Linked DNA regions of Oligoflexus sp.. The main gene of each other region encodes a partner of the protein of the gene in region 2 in a complex. Links are inferred from orthologs where the notes say so. Each region holds a gene or a part of one and is shown on either strand. Other genes may lie near its edges.

Region 1 (5,254 bases), on a different replicon or contig from region 2:
CCAAGCAAATCAAAATCCCGCGGGCCTTGGTGCGAGCCTTCTACGCCGGATCTTTCCTGGGCTCCATGCTGCTCGGTTATCTGATCTATGACTATACCCAGCTGCGCGGCCTGCGCGAATCCTATCAAAAGATCGCTGCCGAAAATCAGGGCCTTCGTGGCGAAGCGCAGCTTCTTCTGAGCAACCTCGAAGAAGTGAAGCGCTCTTTGCAACGTGTTCAGGATTACAGCGAAAAACTCGGTGAATTGACACAACTCAAAGTCAAACGCTTCAGCACGCGGACCGGCATTGGTCCCCTGACGCCTCAGGAATATCATCATGTCCGTCAGGAATCGGTGATTGATCCCCAGGATTCGCAGCATCTGCCGCTCGGCATCGACCTCGATCGCCTGATGTTCCGCACTGCTTTTGAGAAAATGAAAACTATCGGCAGCAATGCCAATCAGAATGCGCTCCGTCTGCAGAAGCTGCTCTCGACTCTGAGCCAGCAGCGTTCGCTTCTGGCCTCGGTGCCCTCCGTCACCCCGGTGGATGGGTGGATCACCTCAGGATTCGGGTCTCGCACCTCGCCTTTTACAGGCGATCGTGATGTGCACATGGGCCTCGACATTGCCGCACCTATTGGCACCCCGATCTATGCGCCCGCCGATGGCGTGGTGATTTTCTCGGGCGTGAAGGATGGCTTTGGAAATTTCATCATGATCGCGCATGGCTTCGGTGTAGTATCCCGCTACGGTCATAACGCCGAGAATCTCGTGCAGCCGGGACAGAAGATCAGTCGTGGCGAGCAGATAGCTACGGTGGGTATGTCAGGCCGCACAACAGGTCCCCATTGCCACTACGAAGTAATTTTAAACGGCAACGCCGTTGACCCGCGCAAATTTATCCTTAACTTGAACTAACGAATCGAGGCTGATCCATCACAGGGCCAGCAAGGCGGTGCTTTCGCAGACTGCGGAGGCGCGGGCCAGGGCTGGGCTTGGGCTCGGAAAAGCATTCCGCATTCGGCTTTTTGGGGTTATACTCTTCGACTTGTCTGGGCATTCTTGCGCAGTTCGCGGGATCATTTTTGTACGCAGAATGCAGTCAGGTCACACTTACAATTCATGCACAAGCGGATCATACCATGTTAAGTCTGGCTCGTAAGGTCTTCGGTACGAAAAACGATCGGGAAGTGAAGCGATACCAGGGTATCGTGCAACAGATCAACGCGCTTGAACCTTCCATGAAGGCCTTGAGTGATGACGCCTTGCGCGCCAAGACACAGGAATTCAAGGATCGCCTCGGCAAGGGAGAAACCCTCGATGCCCTGGCGCCTGAGGCTTTCGCTGTGGTGCGTGAAGCGGCGTTCCGGGTCCTGAACATGCGGCACTTCGATGTGCAGCTGGTCGGTGGCCTCGCTTTGCATGAAGGCCGCATCTCGGAGATGAAGACTGGTGAAGGTAAAACGCTGACAGCGACGGCGCCGGTTTATTTGAACGCGCTCGCCGGCAAAGGCGTTCACGTCGTGACAGTCAACGACTACCTCGCCTCCCGCGACTCCGCGCAAATGGGCAAGCTTTACGACTTCCTCGGCCTGACCACCGGTTTGATCGTGCATGGTCTGACCGATCAGCAGCGCCGCGACGCTTATTTCGCGGACGTGACCTACGGTACCAACAATGAATTCGGCTTCGATTACCTGCGCGATAACATGAAGACCGAACTCTCCCGCTTCGTGCAGCGCGAGCATAACTTCTGTATCGTCGATGAAGTCGACTCCATCCTGATCGACGAAGCCCGGACGCCGCTGATCATCTCCGGCCCTTCGGAGACCAATACCGGCCTTTACGTGAAGGTGAATGCCACGATTCCTGGTCTGCAGAAGGACAGCGATTACATCGTCGACGAGAAATCGCGGTCGATCTCGCTGACGGAAGACGGCATCAGCAAGCTGGAAAAACGCCTGAACGTCGATAACCTCTACGATCCGCACAACATCGAATATCTGCACCATGTGCAGCAGGCTTTGAAAGCGCACGTTATCTTCAAAAAAGACGTCGATTACGTGGTGCGCGACAACAAGGTCGTGATCGTCGACGAATTCACAGGTCGTCTGATGCCCGGCCGGCGCTATAGCGACGGTCTGCACGGTGCGCTGGAAGCCAAGGAACACCTTCAGGTCGAAAACGAGACCCAGGTCCTGGCCACCATCACCTTCCAGAACTTCTTCCGCCTCTATAAAAAACTCTCGGGCATGACCGGTACTGCGGATACGGAAGCGGTCGAATTCAAAAAGATCTATAACCTCGACGTAGTCGTGATCCCGACCAACCGCACGCTGATTCGTAAGGATGAGCAGGACGAGGTTTATCGGACTGCGCGTGAGAAGTTCGAGTTGATCGCCGATGAGATCGCGACCGCTCAGAAACGCGGCCAGCCCGTTCTCGTCGGTACGGTTTCCGTCGAGAAGTCCGAGCTTTTGTCGAGTCTTTTGCGCAAACGCAATATTCCGCATGAAATCCTGAACGCCAAGAACCACAGCCGTGAAGCGACGATCATCGCCAACGCGGGTCAACGCGGGAACGTTACGATTTCCACGAACATGGCCGGCCGCGGTACGGATATCGTGCTCGGCGAGGGTGTGCGGGAACTCGGTGGCCTTTATGTGATCGGTACCGAACGCCACGAATCGCGGCGTATTGATAACCAGCTCCGCGGTCGTTCCGGTCGTCAGGGTGACCCCGGCCGTACGAAGTTCTATCTTTCGCTGGAAGATGATCTGATGCGGATCTTCGCATCGGACCGACTCTCGGCTATCATGGGCCGCCTCGGCATGAAAGAAGGCGAAGCCATCGTTTCGCCTATGGTGACCCGGGCCATCGAGAAAGCCCAGCGCCGCGTGGAAGAGCAGAACTTCTCGTCGCGTAAGCACGTTCTGGAATATGACGACGTCATGAACCAGCAGCGTCAGGTGGTTTACGCGCGTCGCCGGAAGATTCTGGAAGGCGCGATCGATACGGCCTTCATGAGCGATGCGGTCCGCAGCGTCGCCGAAGGCATTCTGAGCAAGTATTCGCCGGAAACATCGGCAGCCAAAGAATGGGATATGGCCGCGGTGGCCAAGGAACTGCAGACTGAATTCCACATTGATTTCGATGTGGCGAAGCTGAATGCCGGGGAAACCTCGGTCACTGGCCTGATCGAACCCATCCATGATCAGGTGATGGCGGCTTATAACAGCAAGCGCGAGAAGGTCGGCGATGAGCTGATGAAACGCATCGAAGCTTACGTTTACCTGCAAATCATTGATCAGAGCTGGAAAGAGCATCTGCGTTCGATGGAAACCCTGCAGGATTCCGTGCGCCTCCGCGGTTACGGTCAACGCGATCCTTTGCAGGAGTATAAAAAAGAGGCCTTCAAGATGTTTGAAAGCCTTATGGTTCGGATCGAAGACGAGACCGTGCTGGCCCTGATCCGCATGCCGCCTCCTGAAATCCAATATGAAGACGCGCCCCAGGTTGCCGAGCCTGATGAATCCCAGCTGAACTTCGTGCATCCTGATGCCCACGCTGCGACTGCCAATGCCCAGGGCAATACCGGGGAGTTGGGTGATGGCGACGGCATGATTTATCACGGCAGTCGTGATACAAGCGCAGCTCGCAGTGCGGAAACTGTGCGCCGCGACCAGGAAAAAATCGGCCGCAACGACCCTTGCCCCTGTGGTTCGGGTCAGAAGTACAAAAAGTGTCACGGTCGTTTGAGCGGCGAAACTGGAGTATAATAGGCGAAGAACGATTCCTCCCATGAGGTGAACTCGTGCATCGCGTATTTGATTTTACTCCTGCTGACCATGAAGTCGTTGTATCCCGCATCCTCGTTCAGGTTCACCATGCCGTGGACGAGGCCTTTCCCCATGCGAAGCCTGCTTCGGCGCGTTTTGCGAAAACGGCCTTTGTGGGTTACGACGAGCCAACCCTGACCCAGCTGATTCCGAGTGAAGCCATCAAGGAAGCACTGGGCGAGGATATGCCCCGCGCTGTGAGCGGTGAATCGCCGCTCCGCGCACCCAAACCTCTTGAAGTATCCGATGAGCAGCCTATTTCGCAGGAGAACGAACTCCGGGATATGTCCTGGTGGCGATTGTCCGAGAATATGCCCATGAAACAAACAGTGATCGGTATTCTGGCCCTGATCCTGGTCGGGCTTCTGGCTTATCTTCTTCTGAGCGAGTGAGCAAATTTCCAGGCTTTTTCCCTCTGGAAAAGGTTCTTGCCTTTTCCAGCGTCCGTCCGCTAAGTAAAGTCCTTCCTGTGTCTCTTCTCATTCACACGATCATTGATGGAAAATATTATGTTGCGTCATGATGGTCGATCCTCGGATCAAATGCGTCCGCTTCGGATCACACCCAACTATACAAAAAATGCCACGGGCTCGGTTTTGATCGAGTACGGAGAAACCCGAGTGATCTGTACAGTCTGTGTGGAGGAGGGCATCCCTTCCTTTCTCAGAAATTCAAGCCCGGCCCAGGGCTGGCTGACGGCCGAGTACGGCATGCTGCCCGGCGCCACCGAGAGCCGCACCCGTCGTGAAAGACCGGCACCTTCAGGACGTTCGCAGGAGATTCAGCGGCTGATCGGTCGCTCCCTCCGCGGGGTGATCGACCTGACGAAATGTGCGGATCTGACCTTCAACATCGACTGTGATGTCATTCAGGCTGATGGTGGAACACGGACGGCGTCCATCACCGGGACCTATGTCGCTCTCAAGATCGCGGTGGACAAACTCCTCCGCAGTGGCCGTTTGCATGAAAATCCTCTGACTGATGCCGTTGCTGCGGTTTCCGTCGGCCTGCGGGACGGTGAGACCCTCGTGGACCTCGATTATCAGGAGGACAGCACCGCGGACCTCGATATGAATGTGGTGATGACCCAGAGCGGTCGTTTTCTGGAAATCCAGGGAACTGCTGAACGCGCCTCGTTCAGCCGGCATGATATCAATGCGATCCTCGACGCGGCTGATGCAGCCCTCAAACCTGTCTTCGAGCTTCTGCATGAGGCCGCTGACGGACATACGGTTGAGACCTAATCCCCATGCATTCCCGGCTCATGCGGCCGGGAGGGCTTCCCGCCGAAGTTTCCGTTCTTCAGTCTTCTGAAAGCCTTGCCAGAGAATGTGTTTACAGGATAAGTGCGGCATGTTTCACGTGGAACATCTGCGTGTCATACATTTGACGCGCTTAGGCAAGCCTATCCCATCCCAACTCAGTTAAAAT
Region 2 (4,968 bases):
GCGCACGCCGAAGTTCTCGACTCGCGCTTATACTCGATGCAACAAATGCGGTCGGCCAAAAGCCGTTTTCCGTAAGTTCGGGATCTGTCGTATCTGCTTCCGGCAAATGGCCTTGAATGGTCTGCTGGCCGGCGTGACAAAAGCATCCTGGTAACAGAGCAGTCGGAGAAGAGAGACGATGCAAGTTAATGATCCAATCGCAGACCTTTTGACACGAGTTCGGAACGCACAAAAAGCGGGTCATGAAGTCGTGAGCGTACCAGCCTCGAAGATGAAGATCGCCATCGCTCATATCCTGCGCGAAGAAGGCTTCGTACGTAATTACAAAGCCATTCGTGACAATAAGCAAGGCATTCTGAAGATTGCCCTCGCCTATTCGGAAGATGGCAAGCCTGGTATCCGTACAATCGAACGTCAGAGCACAGCTTCCCGTCGCCTTTACGTGACGGCTGACAAGCTTCCCTACGTGAAGAGCGGTTTCGGTGTCGGTATCCTTTCGACCTCGAAAGGTATCATGACCGATCGCGATGCTCGTAAGCTTAATATCGGTGGCGAGTATATCTGCTCCGTCTTTTAATAGAGGTTATATATGTCACGCATAGGTAAACAGCCGATCACGGTCCCAAGCGGGGTCGAGGTTAAAATAGAGGGCTCACTTATTAAAGTGAAAGGCCCCAAAGGCAAACTGGAAAGAGCCCTTCACCGTTCGATCAAGGTCGCTCAGGAAGGTTCTACGCTGAACGTTAGTCCAGTGGCTGACACCAAAGAAAACAAGAAATTCCATGGCCTTACCCGCACTCTGATCGCCAACATGATCGAAGGTTGCCAAAAGGGCTATGAAAGACGTCTGACTCTCGTCGGCGTAGGTTATCGCGGTGCGAAGCAGGGCAAAGGTTTGAACCTTTCTCTGGGTTACAGTCATCCTGTTTACTTCGAAGCTGTTGAAGGCGTCGATCTGAACGTTGACAAGAACACCACCATTATCGTCACCGGCGCCTCGAAAGAGAACGTTGGCGAGACAGCCGCGAAAATCCGCTCGTTGCGTCCACCTGAGCCGTACCACGGTAAAGGCGTCCGCTACGAAAGCGAGAAGATCGTCACCAAAGTTGGTAAATCTGGCGGTAAGAAATAACGGGGTAGGATTGCGTCATGGCAAGCACAAATTCGAAATATGCGCAGCGTAATAAGCGCAAGACCAGGATCCGTAAAAAGATCTTTGGAACGACTGAACGTCCCCGTCTGAGCGTATTCCGCTCGGCCCGGCACGTTTACGCTCAGGTGATCGATGACACTAAAGGCGTGACTCTGGCTCACGTTCACAGCTTCAAAAAAGGCAGCGAAGAGCGGGCTGACAAAGCTGTTTGTGCTGAACTTGGCAAAAAGCTGGCAGAAGCCTGCAAGGCCAAGAACATTACAAAAGTTGTGTTTGATAAAAACGGTTATGCTTATCACGGCCGGATCATGGCTTTGGCCGAAGGTGCCCGTGAAGGTGGCCTGGATTTCTAAGAGTCATGCTGGAGGCATAAGTCAGTGGCTAAAGAAATAGGAATTAAAGATAACAAGCGCGAAGACAGACGTGATCGTCAAGACAAGCGCGACCGTGACCAAGGTAACACTGCTGGTGAAGACAACCTGCAAGACAGAGTTGTGAACATCGCCCGCGTTGCCAAAGTTGTTAAAGGTGGTCGTCGCTTCAGCTTCTCGGCTCTGATCGTCGTCGGCGATAGCAAAGATAAAGTGGGCTTCGGTCTTGGCAAAGCCAACGAGGTTCCTGATGCGATTCGTAAGGGATCGGATCAAGCGAAGAAGAACATGATCACTGTTCGTAAGAACGGTGGAACGATTCCTTTCGAAGTCGTCGGCAAGTACGGCTCCGCTACGGTTCTGATGTATCCTGCCAAAAAAGGTAAGGGCATCATCGCTGGTGGTGCAGTGCGTATCATCGCAGAACTCGCAGGGATTCAGGACATCGTGTGTAAGGTCCATGGTACACGTAACCACCAGAACGTGGTTCGCGCTGTGATCAACGGCCTGCAGCAGCTGGAAAGCCTGGAAGAGTATGCGAAGAACCGCGGTAAGGAAGCCCATGAGGTTTACCAGGTTCGTCACGCGCAAGCACAAGCTTAATTTAACGCGCTAGGCGGAGTTCCCCTATGTCGAAGATTATTGTCAGACAAACCCGGAGCCTGATCGGCAACAACCCGAACAATCGCAAGGTCGTTCGCGCTCTCGGTCTGGGCCGGATTGGCAAAACGAAGGTCCATAAGGATAACAATTGCATCCGCGGGATGATCAACAAAGTCCGCCATCTCGTCGAGTACGAGTTGGTAAACGACTAAGGATGCTTAAGTGGAGTCTATCATGAAGTCGTTGGAAAATTTGCATCCAGCCCCCGGATCGAACAAGAACAAGAAGCGTCTTGGTCGCGGTCCTGGTAGCGGTAAAGGCGGCACTTCGGGTAAAGGCCATAAAGGTCAAAAAGCCCGTAAGAGCGGTAACGTCCGCGCCGGTTTCGAGGGTGGTCAAACCCCTATGTACCGTCGTCTGCCCAAACGCGGTTTTAAAAATCCTTCTCGGATTGAATACAATCCGATAAACTTGGATGCTCTAAACGCTTTTGACGCGGGTACCGTGGTAACCGCAGAGTTGTTGGCTCAAGGTGGATTGTTGCGCAAGCCTGATATGCCCGTTAAGCTCCTTGGTCGCGGCCAGCTGACCAAAGCCTTGACTATCAAGCTCCACAAAACAAGTGGCGCAGCAAAAGCAGCAGTGGAAAAGGCAGGCGGTAAAGTTGAGGAGATCTAATAGTGGGACAGCGGATATCATCTCTGCCTGAGGTGACACTCAATCATTTGACCAAGAAGATCCTGTTTACTCTGGGCTTCTTGGCTCTCTACCGGATTGGGGTGCACGTTCCGATCCCGGGGGTCAATTCGGAGGCTTTGGCTGAGTTTTTCAGAAGCCAAGGCGCCAACCTCTTTGGCATGTTTAACATGTTCTCAGGTGGTGCCCTCGAAAGGTTCAGTATTTTTGCCTTAGGCGTGATGCCCTATATCTCGGCCTCTATTATCGCTCAGCTTTTGACCGTTATTGTTCCCCACCTGGAGGCGCTTTCGAAAGAAGGCGAAGCCGGTCGTAAGAAAATCACTCAGTACACGCGTTACGGCACGATCGTGATCGCTCTGGTTCAGGGCTTCATGATCGCGCGGACGCTGTCGACTTCCTCGATGGGGACGGGCGCTTTTGTGACCGATCCCAGTACGAGTTGGGCTGTGCTGACAGCCATTTCCTTGACCGCTGGTACCGCCTTCGTTATGTGGTTGGGTGAGCAGATCACCGAGCGCGGCGTGGGTAACGGTATCTCGCTCATCATCTTCTGCGGTATCGTGGCCGGTTTGCCTAAGGTTATCGGTAACACGTTCGAGAAGTTCAACAGCTCCGAAATGGACCTTGCCCATATCGCTATCCTTCTGCTCATCGTGATTGCCGTCACCGCAGGTGTGGTCTTCATGGAACAGGGTGCGCGTCAGGTGCCGGTTCAGTACGCAAAACGTCAGGTTGGCAATCGGGTTTACGGCGGACAGACTTCGCATCTGCCCATTCGTATCAACACCGCAGGTGTGATTCCTCCGATCTTTGCCAGCTCGCTTCTGCAGATTCCTGTGACGGTGGCTCAGTTCGCCAAAACCGGTCTTTTTGCAAGCGTCGTGGGAACGGTTTTGATCCCAGGCGGGTGGCTCTACAATGTGCTGTACCTGTCGATGATCATCTTCTTCTCATTCTTCTACACGTCGATTCAGTTCAAGCCCGACGATATCGCGGAAAACCTGAAGAAGCATGGTGGCTTCATTCCTGGTATCCGTCCTGGTGCTCGAACCTCGGAATATTTGGGTAAGATTATCAATCGTCTGACCCTGACCGGTGCTCTTTATCTGAGTGCGATCTGTTTGATCCCCTCATTGATCACCGATAGTTTCAACGTTCAGTTCTACTTCGGTGGAACCAGCCTTCTGATTATCGTAGGTGTGGCGTTGGAAACATTTAGACAGATTGACGCGCACCGCCAGTCTCTCCGTTACGAGGCGTTCATGAAGAACACAAGTATCAGGAGCAGAGGAGGCCGGCGTTGATAGTCATCCTTACGGGCGCCCCAGGCGCAGGCAAGGGAACTCAAGCTGACCTTCTCGCCGAGCGGGAAGGTTTTAAGAAGATATCCACCGGCGATGCCCTCCGTAAGCAAATCAGGGAAGGCACCGAGATCGGCAACAAGGCCAAGTCCATTATGGCCGAAGGCAAGCTGGTCCCCGATGATGTCCTTCTTGGCATCCTGAAGGCGGAGCTGGACGCAGCGCGCGGTTTTCCCATCCTTTTGGATGGTTATCCTCGCAACGTGGCGCAAGCGAAGGCCCTTCAGGAGTTGGTCGGTAAAGAAGGCGTACGCGGCGCGGTTCATCTTGAAGTCGATCCTAATGCGTTGGTTCAGCGTATTAGTGGCCGTAGGACCTGTGTCAACTGTGGTGCGAGCTACCACGTGACCACAAGCCCTCCTAAAAAGGATGGCATCTGTGATCGCTGTGGATCAGGTGTTATACAGCGCCCTGATGACACAGAAGAGAAGGTGAAGGTCCGTCTGGGTGTTTACGAGAGTGAAACCCGTCCGGTTCTTGATTTTTACAAGAACCTTGGCCTCTACCATCGTGTTGACGGCAACGGAACGACGGAAAGTGTGTATAAGGCTCTCGCTGCTCAGCTTCGTTCGCTCGCCTGAGCGAAGCAGTTGTGGGTTCTGGGAATCAGCGGTTTTCACTTGCTGAACCAGGGGCAAGTGTGTAAAGTTTCGCATCTGTCAACCCTGGGCGGGCATTCAGGCGTAAATCCGAGGAAGGCTATATGGCCAAGGAAGATGTTATCGAGGTCGAAGGGGTTGTGAAAGAGCCACTCCCCAATGCGATGTTCAAGGTTGAACTC

Evidence for each region. The genes of interacting proteins can lie anywhere in the genome.
Region 1: the proteins of secY (region 2) and secA are in contact, whole or in part, in a crystal structure (PDB 3DIN), measured with the Thermotoga maritima proteins. The link is inferred for Oligoflexus sp. from one-to-one orthologs. Residues at the interface, in WP_004081795.1 of Thermotoga maritima: Glu108, Gly109, Glu110, Glu111, Ala236, Glu237, Arg238, Arg239, Ile240, Thr241, Ile242, Gln243, Tyr244, Ala245, Arg246, Arg247, Val248, Thr249, Gly250, Arg251, Arg252, Val253, Tyr254, Gly256, Ala257, Ser258, Thr259, Tyr260, Leu261, Pro262; in WP_004082002.1 of Thermotoga maritima: Glu261, Ala262, Arg263, Lys300, Ala301, Arg302, Thr303, Ile304, Ile305, Leu323, Tyr324, Asp325, Pro326, Val329, Ser330, Tyr333, Ile336, Lys340, Phe345, Val349, Glu363, Phe364, Tyr374, Ser375, Gly376, Gly377, Glu393, Ile395, Thr482, Ser483.

Annotation. Positions count from the first base shown.
Region 1 is NZ_DASTAT010000023.1:11,848-17,101, reverse strand. Bases 735-3,963 are described here. They hold secA (preprotein translocase subunit SecA), read left to right. Parts: upstream 735-1,126; coding sequence 1,127-3,763; downstream 3,764-3,963. Other genes in these bases: VFO10_RS04615 (hypothetical protein), read left to right, coding at 3,799-3,963; VFO10_RS04625 (M23 family metallopeptidase), read left to right, coding at 735-902. Also shown: more of VFO10_RS04625, read left to right, coding at 1-734; more of VFO10_RS04615, read left to right, coding at 3,964-4,215; rph (ribonuclease PH), read left to right, coding at 4,321-5,067. UniProt on the Escherichia coli protein: Required for protein export, interacts with the SecYEG preprotein conducting channel.
Region 2 is NZ_DASTAT010000093.1:35,265-40,232, forward strand. Bases 2,026-4,968 are described here. They hold secY (preprotein translocase subunit SecY), read left to right. Parts: upstream 2,026-2,807; coding sequence 2,808-4,130; downstream 4,131-4,968. Other genes in these bases: rpsE (30S ribosomal protein S5), read left to right, coding at 2,026-2,127; rpmD (50S ribosomal protein L30), read left to right, coding at 2,154-2,339; rplO (50S ribosomal protein L15), read left to right, coding at 2,362-2,805; VFO10_RS19880 (adenylate kinase), read left to right, coding at 4,127-4,768; infA (translation initiation factor IF-1), read left to right, coding at 4,891-4,968. Also shown: VFO10_RS19840 (type Z 30S ribosomal protein S14), read left to right, coding at 1-154; rpsH (30S ribosomal protein S8), read left to right, coding at 179-577; rplF (50S ribosomal protein L6), read left to right, coding at 590-1,132; rplR (50S ribosomal protein L18), read left to right, coding at 1,150-1,506; more of rpsE, read left to right, coding at 1,633-2,025. UniProt on the Escherichia coli protein: The central subunit of the protein translocation channel SecYEG. Consists of two halves formed by TMs 1-5 and 6-10.